DNA from 3 places in the Halomonas sp. DP3Y7-2 genome. Region 2 is predicted to be linked to each of the others. Evidence: predicted binding sites of a transcription regulator. Region 2 holds the regulator's gene; each other region holds the start of a gene.
The links. The regulator PhoB, encoded in region 2, activates phosphate uptake and scavenging genes when phosphate is short. The targets are predictions, from matches to a motif close to TGTCATANNNNTGTCANA.

Region 1: KUV45_RS12055 (DUF6482 family protein) is a predicted target of PhoB. The motif match lies at 1,319-1,336, and genes of this name have one in related genera.
Region 3: KUV45_RS10275 (PstS family phosphate ABC transporter substrate-binding protein) is a predicted target of PhoB. The motif match lies at 1,590-1,607, and genes of this name have one in related genera.

What each region holds. Positions count from the first base shown of each region.
Region 1 covers NZ_JAHVKJ010000008.1:556,359-560,572, reverse strand. The annotation lists gene KUV45_RS12060 (glutaminase) at 1-932, opposite strand, end outside; gene KUV45_RS12055 (DUF6482 family protein) at 1,467-1,856, shown strand; gene hrpB (ATP-dependent helicase HrpB) at 1,920-4,214, opposite strand, start outside.
Region 2 covers NZ_JAHVKJ010000001.1:362,755-366,968, reverse strand. The annotation lists gene cysZ (sulfate transporter CysZ) at 1-324, shown strand, start outside; gene KUV45_RS01565 (YnfA family protein) at 362-697, shown strand; gene phoR (phosphate regulon sensor histidine kinase PhoR) at 756-2,069, opposite strand; gene phoB (phosphate regulon transcriptional regulator PhoB) at 2,159-2,848, opposite strand; gene ubiA (4-hydroxybenzoate octaprenyltransferase) at 2,960-3,853, opposite strand; gene KUV45_RS01545 (chorismate lyase) at 4,088-4,214, opposite strand, start outside.
Region 3 covers NZ_JAHVKJ010000008.1:102,176-106,389, reverse strand. The annotation lists gene pstC (phosphate ABC transporter permease subunit PstC) at 1-409, opposite strand, end outside; gene KUV45_RS10275 (PstS family phosphate ABC transporter substrate-binding protein) at 517-1,530, opposite strand; gene KUV45_RS10270 (sulfite exporter TauE/SafE family protein) at 1,789-2,547, opposite strand; gene KUV45_RS10265 (Bcr/CflA family multidrug efflux MFS transporter) at 2,544-3,743, opposite strand; gene tal (transaldolase) at 3,986-4,214, shown strand, end outside.

The DNA.
Region 1 (4,214 bases), on a different contig from region 2:
CAGGCAAACACAGACCAGCCGGTCGCCTTCGACAGGCCTTCCAGTGCGGCCGTGCCCTTGAGCGAATTGCCATAACGGTCGAGCCCGGGAGACCACACCGCAATGGACGCAACGTTCGGGACGACCGCCATGATGCCACCGCCGACGCCGCTCTTGCCCGGAAACCCGACGCGATAGGCGAAGTCGCCGGAGCCGTCGTAGTGACCACAGGTCATCATCAGCGCGTTGATGGCCCTGACCCGCTCGATACCAATCATCCGCTGACCTTCGAAGCCGCCGCACAGAAATCGGGTCGCCCGCGCCAGCTGGGCGGTGGACATCTCGATCGCACAGTGGTGGAAATAGGTGCCGAGCACCCGGTCACAGTCGTTGGTGAGGTTGCCGCAGGAGCGCAAAAAATAGGCCAGCGAGAAGTTGCGGTCCCCGGTGGCGTGTTCCGAGCGGGCCACCTGCTCATTGATATGGATGTCATCGTCGCCGGAGGCTTCGCGCAGAAAGCGCAGAATCTCTCCCAGGGTGTCTCGAGGCGCGTTGCGCCCGAGCACTGCGTCGGTGGTGACGATGGCACCGGCATTGATGAACGGGTTACGCGGGATGCCGTCTTCCATCTCCAGCTGGACGATGGAGTTGAAGGCACGCCCGGAGGGCTCCCGTCCGACCCGCTCCCACAGGCCTGCCCCCAGTCGCCCAAGCGCCAGGGCCAGGGTGAAGACCTTCGAGACGCTCTGGATCGAGAAGCCGGTGTGGGCATCACCTGCGTGATATTCACGCCCATCGCAGGTACAGATGCTGATGGCAAACTGCTGGGGGTCGATGCACGCCAGTTCAGGAATGTAGCTGGCGACGTTGCCCCACTGGTCACTGGCTCTAGCCTCGCGGTCGAGGGTCTCGACCAGTGATTGCAGTTGCTTGGGCGTCAGGGTGTTCCCCATGGGCATGACTCTTGGTGACTGGGCTTGTGGTGACTGGGCGTATGCTGACAGAGCTGGTGATCACATGGCGCTTGATCGCGAGACGTCGATACCGAGGCCACTTCTCGCCACGCCAGGCAGGACAGATTCGGCAAAGCCGGCGATGGTGGCGACAGGGCGCCCGACTGTCAACGCCTCAGCGCTCTCTCGCGACCGTGATCAAGGTCGTGCCGGGTGGCGATCTGGTGGCTACCGGGTGGATGACGGAGTGGCGCCCATGCGACCAGGCATGTACATTTCCTGTACACATACTATACAAAAAATCACTTGAATCCCATTATTGGCTGTCGCTGACAGCCTATACCCGGCCCATGGCCATCCACCAGCCCAGCCCCGGAGCCCTTCATCGTGACAAGGCCGGGACAGTATCACCAGGCGACAGTGGAACAGGTCGACAGTAAAAGAGAGATACCTCAACGCCGGGCGCGCACAAGACGCCAGCCACGCACGACGCCACCTACGCACGACGCCACCCACAGAGAGAGAGAGACGATCATGCCATTCTCCGAGGACCGCACCAGCGATCTCCCCGCGGACGCCACATCCGCCGTCCACTCGCTTCCCGACACCCTGACCCTGACAGGCCTGACGGCGCTGACGGACCGTTCCCCCACTATCGAGATCCACTCCATCGATATGGGCTTTTATCTGGTCAGGATTCACCTCGACGATCAGATGGCGCTGCTGGTCGATGACGCGGGTGACCCTTGGCGTTTTACCGGCACCGCGTGGATCAGTCGCACTCTCGCTCCACTGGGGTTCACCCACGCCACCCTGACCTGGGCAGAGGTCACCGACGAAATGGTCGGTCAGACGACGTCCCCGGCGCCCTTGGCGGAGGTCATCGCCCACGGTACGCGGATTGCCCTGAGCACTCACCATTGACAGCTCCTGCGGCCATCGGGCCCTCTAGCCCTGCCCACCGACGTCAGCCGCCAGGTGGTGCCGTCACGTCTTGCCCAGGCGTGCCTTGGTCAGCGAGGTCGCCTGAGCCGTCAGCGGATCCTCAGGCCAGGGGTGCTTGGCATATCGACCGCGGTTCTCCTTGCGCACCTCGGGATAGACATTGCGCCAGAAGCTCGCGAGATCCATGGTCGTGGCGAGGGGGCGACGGGCCGGGGACAGCAGCTCGACACGCACCGGCACCCGTCCTTCGGCGATTCGTGGCGTCTGTTGCCAGCCGAACAGCGCCTGGAGTTTTGCGGCGAGCACCGGCACCACACGATACGCCTCGCCAGGCCCATCATCTGGCAGTTGCGCAAGGTGTTGAGAAGACGGTTGAGACGGGTTCGCCTCAGCGGCTTGCCCTACCCATCCCTCGCATTCGTAGCGCAGGGAAGCGCTGTCGCCACTGGGCAGCGTCAACCTGGTCGGTGCCAATTCGTCCAGACGACTGGCCAGCGGCCAGGGCAAGCGCTCGCGCAGGAGCTGCTCCCACGGCAACGCATGCACCTGCTCCATCCGCGTCAGTCCTTCCAGATGGGGCCCAAACCACTCGTCCAGCTCAGCTTTCAAGGTTTCGTCGTCCAGCGCAGGCCACTGACCATCGTGGCTTTGACGCAGCAACGCCACCCGCCGCCGCAGCGCCTCAGCGGCGTCATTGAGCGGCAGGCGTTCGGCGTCGTGGATGGCTTGCAGCAATGCCTGACGACAGGCAGCGGGGCCTGGGGGGCCCTGCAACGGACGGCGCGCCAGCACCAGCGCGTCGATACCCCGTACCTGTTCTGCCTCGAGGCGCCCCGCGTCGGCGTTCCATTCGACCCGTTCACGCCACTCGGACAGTATCGGCCACTGGGCCACCAGGGCCGACTCATCGGTGCGCACTGCCCGATAAAGCCTGCTCTCCCGGGCGCGACCGTCAAGCTCCACCGCGATTAGCCAGGGGGCATGGGCCAGGGGCTGATCCTGGGGCAACGTCACCAGCCCGCCAGAGCGCAGTCGAAACCGCCCCGCCGCTACCTGCTGAGCCACCCGATCGGGAAACGCGTGCAACAGCATGCGAGCCAGCGCGCCGTCACCCGCTCGTTTCGCTGCAGACAGCGAGACACCCGCGCGAGCACACAGCCGCTTGGCTTCTCGCTGCCAGTGGGGGTCTGGGCGTGAGTCATTGAGTAACTCGGTGAATACCGCTTCGAGGTCCAGCTGACGGCCGTTACCCTGACGCCCTTCAAGCCAGGCGGCTAGCGCGCAGGCAAGGGCCAGCGAGGCCTCGTCACGCTGGCTCGCCCACTCCAGCATCCCCGCCAGACGGGGCGATGTGGGCCAACGGCCAGCGGCACGACCCAGCGGCGTCAGCCCATCCCGCTCATCACTGAGCTCGAGCTGTCGCAGCAGCTGGCGACCGGCCTTCAGCGAGGCGCGCCCCGGCGGCGTGACCCAGGCAAGCTGGGTCGCGTCCTTCACTCCCCAACGGGCGAGTTCGAAGGCCAACGAGGATAGATCGGCCTGGAGGATCTCCGGCTCACCGTGGGGTGGTAACGGTTGTTCTTCCGCCCACAGGCGATAACAACGCCCTGGCCCCTGGCGTCCCGCTCGTCCTCGCCTCTGGTCGGCGCTGGCCCGATTGACACGCCGGGTCTCCAGCCGAGTCAGCCCCGTGCGAGGCACAAACACCGGCACCCGCTGCTGCCCGGCATCGATCACCGTGCGCACGCCGTCCACGGTGACGCTGGACTCGGCAATCGCGGTGGCAAGCACCACCCGGCGCAGGCCGTCCGCCCGTGGTTTTAGGGCAGCCCGCTGAGCATCCAGCGGCAGCCGTCCGTGGAGCGGCACCAGCGCGACCTGATCGAGCCGCTGGGACAGCCAGCGAGATAGCCTCTCGATCTCCGCCACGCCGGGCAAGATCACCAGTATGTCCGCCGCCTGGTCCGCTGCGCCCTCTTCGTCCGCCGCACTCTTTGCCGCCAGTGCTTCCAGCACGACACGCCCCTGATGCTCTTCCGCCGACAGCCGCGACGGGGCCTGCCGATACAGGGTCGTGACCGGGTACTGCCGTCCTGGGCAGTCCACCACGCTGACGTCGTCACCCAGTACCCGCGACAATGCCGCGACATCAAGCGTGGCCGACATCACCAGCAGCCGCAGGTCTTCACGCAGCCCCTGCTGGACGTCCAGCGCCAGTGCCAGACCGAGATCCGCCTCGAGGCTGCGTTCGTGAAATTCGTCAAACACAATGCCAGTCACACCGTCGAGCAAAGGATCGTCCTGCAACATTCTGGACAGCACCCCCTGGGTCACCAC
Region 2 (4,214 bases):
ATTCTGCCGCGCATGATCGGCCTGTTCATCCTCAGCTGGATACCCGTGGTGAATCTGGTGGCACCGCTGCTCTGGGCGGCCTTCAGCGCCTGGACCATGGCGATTACCTATCTCGACTATCCGATGGACAATAACAAGGTCAGTTTTCCCGATATGCGCAAGCGACTGTCGGCGCGCTGGTGGCCGAGTATCAGCTTTGGCGGCCTGGTGACGCTGATCACCTGGATACCACTGGCCAATCTGTTTCTGATTCCCGGCGCAGTGGCCGGGGCTGTGCTGATGTGGGATCAGCACTATCGCCAACTGCCGGTGGTGCGTCGCTGATGGCGACCTGTCACCTGGCCGGTGCAAGGCGCTGCCGATGTTGACAGGGTTGCCTGGGCTGGCCATCTACCTGTTGGCGGCGGTGGCCGAGATCGCCGGCTGCTTCGCGGTATGGCGCTGGTGGAGGGCGGATGGTGCGGCCTGGTGGCTGTTGCCCGGTCTGTTCAGCCTGGCGCTGTTTGCCTGGCTGCTCAGCCAGGTAGACGCTGACTATGCTGGACGCGCCTTTGCCGCGTACGGCGGCGTGTATATCGCGGCATCGTTGGGCTGGATGTGGTGGGTGGAGCAGCGCCCCCCCGATCGCTGGGACATGATGGGGGCGGCGCTTTGCCTGGCGGGCGCTGCGGTTATCTTGCTGGGTCCCAGGAGCTGAAAAGACACAGTGATGCCAGCCTGGCTTAAAGCGGGGCTGGTGTGTCCCTGGGTCGGGGTCAGGGCGAGGCGGCCGTCTGGCGGTTTTCCTGCACTCGGCTCGAGGGGAAGATACAGCGGAAGGTGGCGCCTTCACCCGGATGTGAGTCGATGTCGAGGCGCGCATCGTGGCGCAGCAGCACGTGCTTGACGATGGCGAGGCCTAGTCCGGTGCCACCGGTTGCCGTGCTGCGTCCCTTGTCTACCCGATAGAAGCGCTCGGTGAGGCGCGGAAGGTGCATCGGGTCGATGCCGTCGCCGTCGTCCTCCACCTCAAGACAGGCGCCATCACCGTAGGCCCGCCAGCGTAGCTGGATACGTGCGCCATCGCCGGCATAGCGCACGGCATTGAAGGCCAGGTTGGAAATGGCACTGTGAATTTCCTTCTCACTGCCCTTGAGCCCACGCGGATCGTCGATGGACACCTCGATCTGCTGGCGCCCACCAGACAGCGCCTGTGCATCTCGCTTGACGGTCTGCAACAGAGTGGTGGGGTCGAGCCGCGTGTGGTCATCGCCGCCCTGATCGTTTTCCAGTCGCGACAGCAGCAGCAGATCATTGACCAGGTTCTGCATCCGACGGGTCTGGTTCTGCATCTGCGCCACCCCCTTGCCGAGCCGTTCGGGCAGCATGTCGGCCATGTCGCCGTAGGTCTCGAGATAGCCGGTCAGTACCGTCAGTGGCGTGCGCAGCTCATGGGAGACGTTGGCCACAAAGTCTCGGCGCATCTGTTCCAGGCGATGCAGGCGTGTGATATCGCGCGCCATGACCAGGCGTTCATCGTCACCGTACAGGGTGATCTGGAACTGCAGGATCATGTTCTCGTCGATGGGCGATGGCAGGCTCAGCGGCTCACGATAGTCCCGCTCGTTGAAATAGCCGACGAAGCGCGGATCACGCAGCAGGTTGGTGATATGTTGACCACGGTCCAGCGCCGGCTTCAGGCCTAGCATGCGCTCGGCAGAGCTGTTCCACCATTCGAGATCGCCATGGCGATCCAGCATGACCACACTGTCGCGCATCGCTTCAGAGGACTCCTGGATACGCTGAAGCGTTGAGCGCAGGCGTCGTTGGGTAATGCGCTGGCCCTTCTGGTAGCGATAGAGTCGATCAAACAGCTCGCCCCACAGACCGCTGGCGGTAGGAGGTTCCTGCTGGGGACGATGGGTCAGCCAGTCGTGCATGGCGTGCAGGTTGCGCAGATGATAGGCGAGACCAAGCGTCAGGCCCGCTCCGACGCCGACACTCGTCAAGGAAAAGGGCCAGCCCAGCAGGGCGCCGATGCCGACCAGCAGGGTCAAGCGCCAGACTTCTCGTCTCCACAGTCGACCCACGTCAGCTCCTGGCTCCGTTCACCTATGTCCTCCTGTCTGCCGCCAGCCGTACAGGCGCTATCAAGCCTGCGTGGAAGGGAGGCAAGACGTCACATCTTGGCCGAAAAACGGTAGCCGGTGCCGCGCACGGTCTGGATCAGCTGCTGATGTGGCTCGCCAAGGGCCTTTCGCAGGCGGCGAATGTGCACGTCGACGGTGCGTTCCTCGACGTAGACGTTGCCACCCCAGACCTGATCAAGCAACTGGCCGCGGGTGTAGGCGCGTTCCTGGTGGGTCATGAAAAACTGCAGCAGGCGGTATTCGGTGGGCCCCATGTCGAGCGACTTGCCGTCGACGCTGACGCGGTGGCTGACAGGATCGAGCTTGAGCCCGTCGACTTCCACCGGGTCTTCAACGCCGCGGGGAGTGGCACGACGCAGCACCGCTTTTAGACGGGCGACCAGTTCCCGGGGAGAGAACGGCTTGGTGATGTAGTCGTCTGCACCTGCTTCAAGCCCCTGAATCTTGTTGTCCTCCTCACCCTTGGCGGTGAGCAGGATGATCGGCAGCTCGGCGGTGGTTTCTTCCCGCTTGAGGCGGCGTGCCAGCTCGATGCCACTGGTTCCGGGCATCATCCAGTCCAGCAGCAGCAGGTCTGGCTGATCGTCCACGATAATCGCGTGAGCCGCCTGGGCATTGTCGGCCTCGAGGACCCGGTAGTCGGCCATTTCCAGAGCCACCGCGATCATTTCGCGGATGGGCGCTTCGTCGTCGACGATCAATACGGTCTTGGCTGTCATCCCGGGCCTCTTGTTCAGGGTCTTCCTATCAACGGTGACAGATGACACCACGTCAATGTGACATTTAGATGACATTGGCCGACCTGTCGAGCCCTCGTCAGCTCGACAGGGTCATCCCAGGTCGGGATAGAGACTCAGCGCCAGGCCGGCAAACAGCAGCAGGCCCGACCAGTGATTGTTGAGAAAGGCCTGGAAGCAGCGATCGCGATCACGCTCCTTGATGAGTTTCTGCTGGTGGATAAAGGTAGCCGCCATGGCCAGCCATCCCAGCCAATAGAAACCGCCGATATTCAGTAGAGCGCCCGCCCAGGCCAGCAGGCCCAGCGTTGCCAGCTGCAGCAGCGCGATGATGCGAGTGTCCCAGCGACCAAACAGCACTGCGGTCGACTTGATGCCGATCTTGAGATCATCGTCACGGTCCACCATGGCGTATTCGGTGTCATAAGCCACCGTCCACAGTACATTGGCGGTGAACAGGATCCAGCCGACCGTGGGTACCTCGCCCAGCACGGCACCGAATGCCATGGGAATCGCCCAGGAAAAGGCCGCCCCCAGCACCACCTGGGGAAAGTGGGTGTAGCGCTTCATGAAGGGATAGCTGGCGGCCAGCACGGCGCCGATCAGCGACAGCCATACGGTAAAGCCGTTGGTCAGCCAGACCAGCACGAAGGCCGCTGTCAGCAGACCGACGAACAGGACCTTGGCTTCCTGCTCGCTGATACGCCCAGTCGCCAGAGGGCGGTGTTTGGTACGTTTGACGTGACCGTCGAAATGGCGGTCCGCATAGTCGTTGACGACACAGCCTGCTGCTCGCATCAGGTAGACGCCAGCGACAAAGATCAGCAGCGTGTCGCGGGCGGGAATGCCGTCCGCCGCTACCCACAGCGCCCACAGTGTTGGCCACATCAGCAGCCAGGTGCCGATGGGGCGATCCAGACGCATCAGCGCCAGGAAGTCGGGAATTCGGGCGAGGCGTCCGGGGGGACGCAGCAGGGAGCGGTCCATCGTGGTCTCTCGAGGGCTAGTGGAAAGTCGCTGTCACAGGCATCGTGGCGGGCACGCTTCTGTCGTGTCCGCATCCGCTGGTGTGGCGTTGAGCGTCGAAACAAGACGAGACAGTTCATCCATGGGTGTCGCCGGGAGCGACCATTTACTGCCAGGTCTGGTCAGCGCTTGTCGACATGACGGACCAAGCCTAGCGCGGGGAGACGGGCGTGACCAGTACAGCGCGGTCGCTGTCTAGCCTGGGGACGGGTCCAGAGACAGCGCCTCGGCCATGGCGGGCAGAAAGCTCTCTTGCACCAGCATCACCCAGCCCCCGTGGCAAAACAGAGAGCGCCGTTGCCAGATACCGCGGTATCCGTGG
Region 3 (4,214 bases), on a different contig from region 2:
CGATCGACAAGAGGATCCCCAGGGTCGTGAAAATGGAGATCAGCGCGGCGCCGGCCAGAAAGAAGCGGATCACCCGCTCGATCGCCTGACGCGCGTGAAAGTCGGGACGCACCATGGCGACACCGATCACCAGACCGGCGCAGGCAACGACCAGACTACCTGCCAGCAACAGCAGCGGCGGAATCTCGGCGCCCACGAGCAGCATGACAAAGCTACCGACAGCGCCTACCGCCAGAGCCGGACCCGCCGTGGACATGACGGTGAACCAGCCGTACTGATCGGGCTGGGCGTACATGGAGGTGCCTGAGGCTCGGACCCTGGCCGCCTTGCCGCGGGCCAGGAAGTAGGCGATCAGACCGAGCAGAAGCAGCGAGCCGCTGAACATCGCCAGGAGTTGATTGGTCTGCATGGGTGTCTCTCGGAGTTATGTGCCAAAACGAGCGCATACTCGCTGGAACGTGTACCGGCCGACACCCTGTCGAGGATGCCGGCCGGCGTGATCGGGACCCGGGTCCCTTACTTCAGGTCGGCCAGCTCGAGGCTAGTCTGGCTCTCGACGGCGCTGCGAGCCTCTGCACGATCCGCCTCAGGGGCCGGAATCAAGCCAATACCCTTGAGGTAGCCGATGTCACCGACCATCTGCTCGCTCATGAAGGTGTTGGCGTATTCGTACATCGCCGGCACGTCATCGGCGTGCTGGTTCTTGATGTAGAAGAACAGCGAGCGCGACACCGGGTACTCACCGCTGCCGATGGCATCGGGGGTCGGTGCGACACCGTCGATGTTGGAGCCGATCAGGGTGTCGGCGTTCTCTTCCAGGAAGGAGTAGCCGAAGATGCCGAAGGCCGCTGTGTTCTCGGCCAGGCGCTGAACGATCAGGTTGTCGTTCTCGCCGGCGTCGATGAAGGCGCCATCAGCACGGATGTCGGTGTAGCCCTCACCACCGTAAGCGTCCATTTCCTCGGAGACCGCTTCCATTACCAGCTCAGCGAAGGCATCGCGAGTACCGGAGGTGGTGGGCGGACCGTAGACGGCGATCTCGCGATCCGGCAGGGACGGGTCGATCTCGCTCCACTTGGTATAGGGGTTGTCGACCAGCTCACCGTCAACCGGCACCTTGGCGGCCAGGGCCATGAACATCTGCTCACGAGTCACGTCCATGGCGTCATTCTGGGCGGACTGGGCGAAGGCGATGCCGTCATAGCCGATGAAGGCTTCGGTGATGTCGGTCACACCGTTGGCTTCACAGGTCTCGAACTCGGAGGTCTTCATGCGACGCGAGGCGTTGGTGATATCCGGGGTATCGTCACCCACGCCGGAGCAGAACAGCTTCAGACCACCACCGGAACCGGTGGATTCGATGACCGGCGTCGGGAAGTCGGTAGTCGCGCCGAACTCTTCTGCCACGTAGCTGGCGAACGGGTAGACAGTGCTGGAGCCCACGATGCGGACCTGGTCACGTGCCTGAGCGACACCCACCACGCCCATGACGGCAGCAGCGATAGCGGTGGTCTTGAGGATGCGATTCATGGAGAAGTCTCCTGATGATGAGATGGTCAACCTTCGCGATGCACACAATGCCGCAGAAAAATGACAGCTTCATGACAGCTCACCTCGAAACGCAATATGCCCTACCACGCAATACCTGACAGGCGTGTCCCAACGGCTGACATTCCGTCTCGGCTCCCGAGACACCGGTCGCCACACTTCCCCCGCCCTCCCCTAAAAAAACGCCGCCCGTCGCCTTGCGGCAGCGGGCGGCGTTGTCGCCGGCGCGATCAGAGGGGATCAGCTCAGCAGCAGTCCAATCGCCGCCGCAGCGCATAGGGTCAAGGATGCCCCTTGCAACAGCCGTCTCGGCAGTCTTGGCGCCAGCGCGGCCCCCAGCCCATGGCCCACCAACACCATCGGCAGAAAGCTCAGGCTGACCGCCAGCAACCACAGCGGCACCTTGCCCACGGCGGCAAGGCTTGCCAGCGTCATCAGCGACGATATCAGGAAGAAGGCCGCCAAGTTGCCCCTCAACCGATCCATCGGCATGCCATGCATCAAAAGGACGATGGGAGGACCTCCGATCGCCGCGACGGCGCCAAAGATTCCCGAGAGAAATCCCGCACCGAACAGCGAGCTGCGGTTGACCGGCAGGCGGAGCTTGAACAGGGTGACCAGCACGGCGAACAGCACGATGGCGGCGATCATGACTTCAAGGGTTGCCATGGGAGCGATCAACAGCAACCACACCCCCAGCAAGGTGCCCGGCACCTTGCCGACCAGCGCCATGGAGATGTCGCCCATCGCCACTTCGCGACGATAGCGCCTGACCACCAGGCACGACACCAGAAAGCCGTAGACCACCAGCACCACCGGCACCATGGCGGGAGCCTTCAGCAGTATCAGTGGCGCCCCGACCACCGCCATGCCAAACCCGGTGGTGCGCTGTACGAAGCACCCGAGTGCCAGCACCCCGCCGACCCACAGCCAGGTACCAAAGGTCAGTTCACTGAGCGCCCACCACTGCAGCAGGCAGCCCCATGCTGCATCGATCACGACACCACCTCATCGAGCTTGGGGGGCCGTCCCGCCAGCAAACGCAGCCCCACATTCCCGATCAAGGCGACCGTGACCATGGCGATGACCATCGGCCAGGCCGAGTCGATTTCAAAGGCCGTGACCAAGGCACCGGACAGTGCGGCGCTGCTGAACTGGATGCTGCCCAGCAGCGCCGTGGCCGTGGCACTCATATGACTGAAACGCTCCAGCAGCGAGGAGATGGCGTTGGGGGAAATAAGGCCGACCACCCCAAGAAAGGTCATCACCAGCGGCACGACCGTGTAGATCGAGTCCAGTCCGGTGGCGACCAAGGCCATCAAGCCGCAGGCCGCGACCAGCTGAATCGCCAGGCCCAGCCGTAGATTCTGCTGTGGGGTGCGCCTGCGCAGCAGCCGGATATTGACGCGATTCGACAGCGCCATGATCACGACATTCGCTCCAAACACAAAGGGGTAGGCTGCCGGCGACAGCCCATAGTGTTCCATGTACAGGAAGGGCGACGACGTCACAAAGGCGAAGATTCCCGCAAAGGACGCCGCGACAGCAAGGATGTAGCCCATGGCCCGACGATCGACCAGCACACTGAGATAGTTGCGCAGCACCTGCCGTGGCGATGCCACCGGCGCGTCCTCTGGGCGAGTCTCTGGCAGAAAGGCACCCAACAGCCACATCAGGAAGGCGGCATAGACGGCCAGGAAGACAAAGATCAGCCACCAGTCCGCCACATACAACAGCAGACTGCCGACCATGGGCGCCACCAGTGGCGCCAGCATCAGAATCATGGCCATGGTCGACATCACCTTGGCGGCTTCGCGGCCACTGAAGCAATCCCGCACGATCGCCGCGGAATTGACCACACACGCCCCTCCCCCCAGCGCCTGGACGAACCGCCACACCAGCAGTTCGGTCAGCGAATCGACGCTGACAATCACCAGACTGGCAATAAGAAACAGGATCTGCCCTGCCAGCAATACCGGCTTTCGCCCGATCCGATCCGACAGGGGCCCACAGGTCAGCTGACCTACGGCAAAGCCCACCATGAAAACGCTGAGTGACAGCTCGGTATGGTGAACGCTGGCCCCGACCGTCTCTGCAAGCGCCGGCATGGCGGGCAGATACGCATCGATCGCAAAGGGGGCAAGTGCAGTATTGGCGGCGACCAGCAGCGCCACTCGTCGAGCATTCAAAGACACGGACACTCCATGACAATAGAAAGACGTCTAGACGACGAGGCGTTTCGCCGTCGCCAGACGATGATAGATGACAGGACAACCCATATGCCGCAGCGACGACCGGTGGGTCGCACCAGGGCCAGGCCATGTGCCGAAGGCCTCACTCCCTCGCGCTCGGCAGCGCTCGCGGCTGTTGTCAATCTCATCCGCTTGATACAGTAACCCCAGCCCACCGACACCTTCTGACATTGGAGAAGAGCTGCATGGCAGATAATCTGCTCGATCAACTGAAAGCGATGACCACCGTGGTCGCTGACACCGGGGACCTGGACGCCATCCGTCGCTTCCAGCCCACCGACGCCACCACCAACCCTTCGCTCATCCTGCAGGCCGCCGGCCACGACGACCGACGCGCACGTCTGGCCGCGATTGCCAAGGAAGCCAACGACATTGACGACGCCCTGGATGCGGTGGCGGTCGAAATCGGCAGTG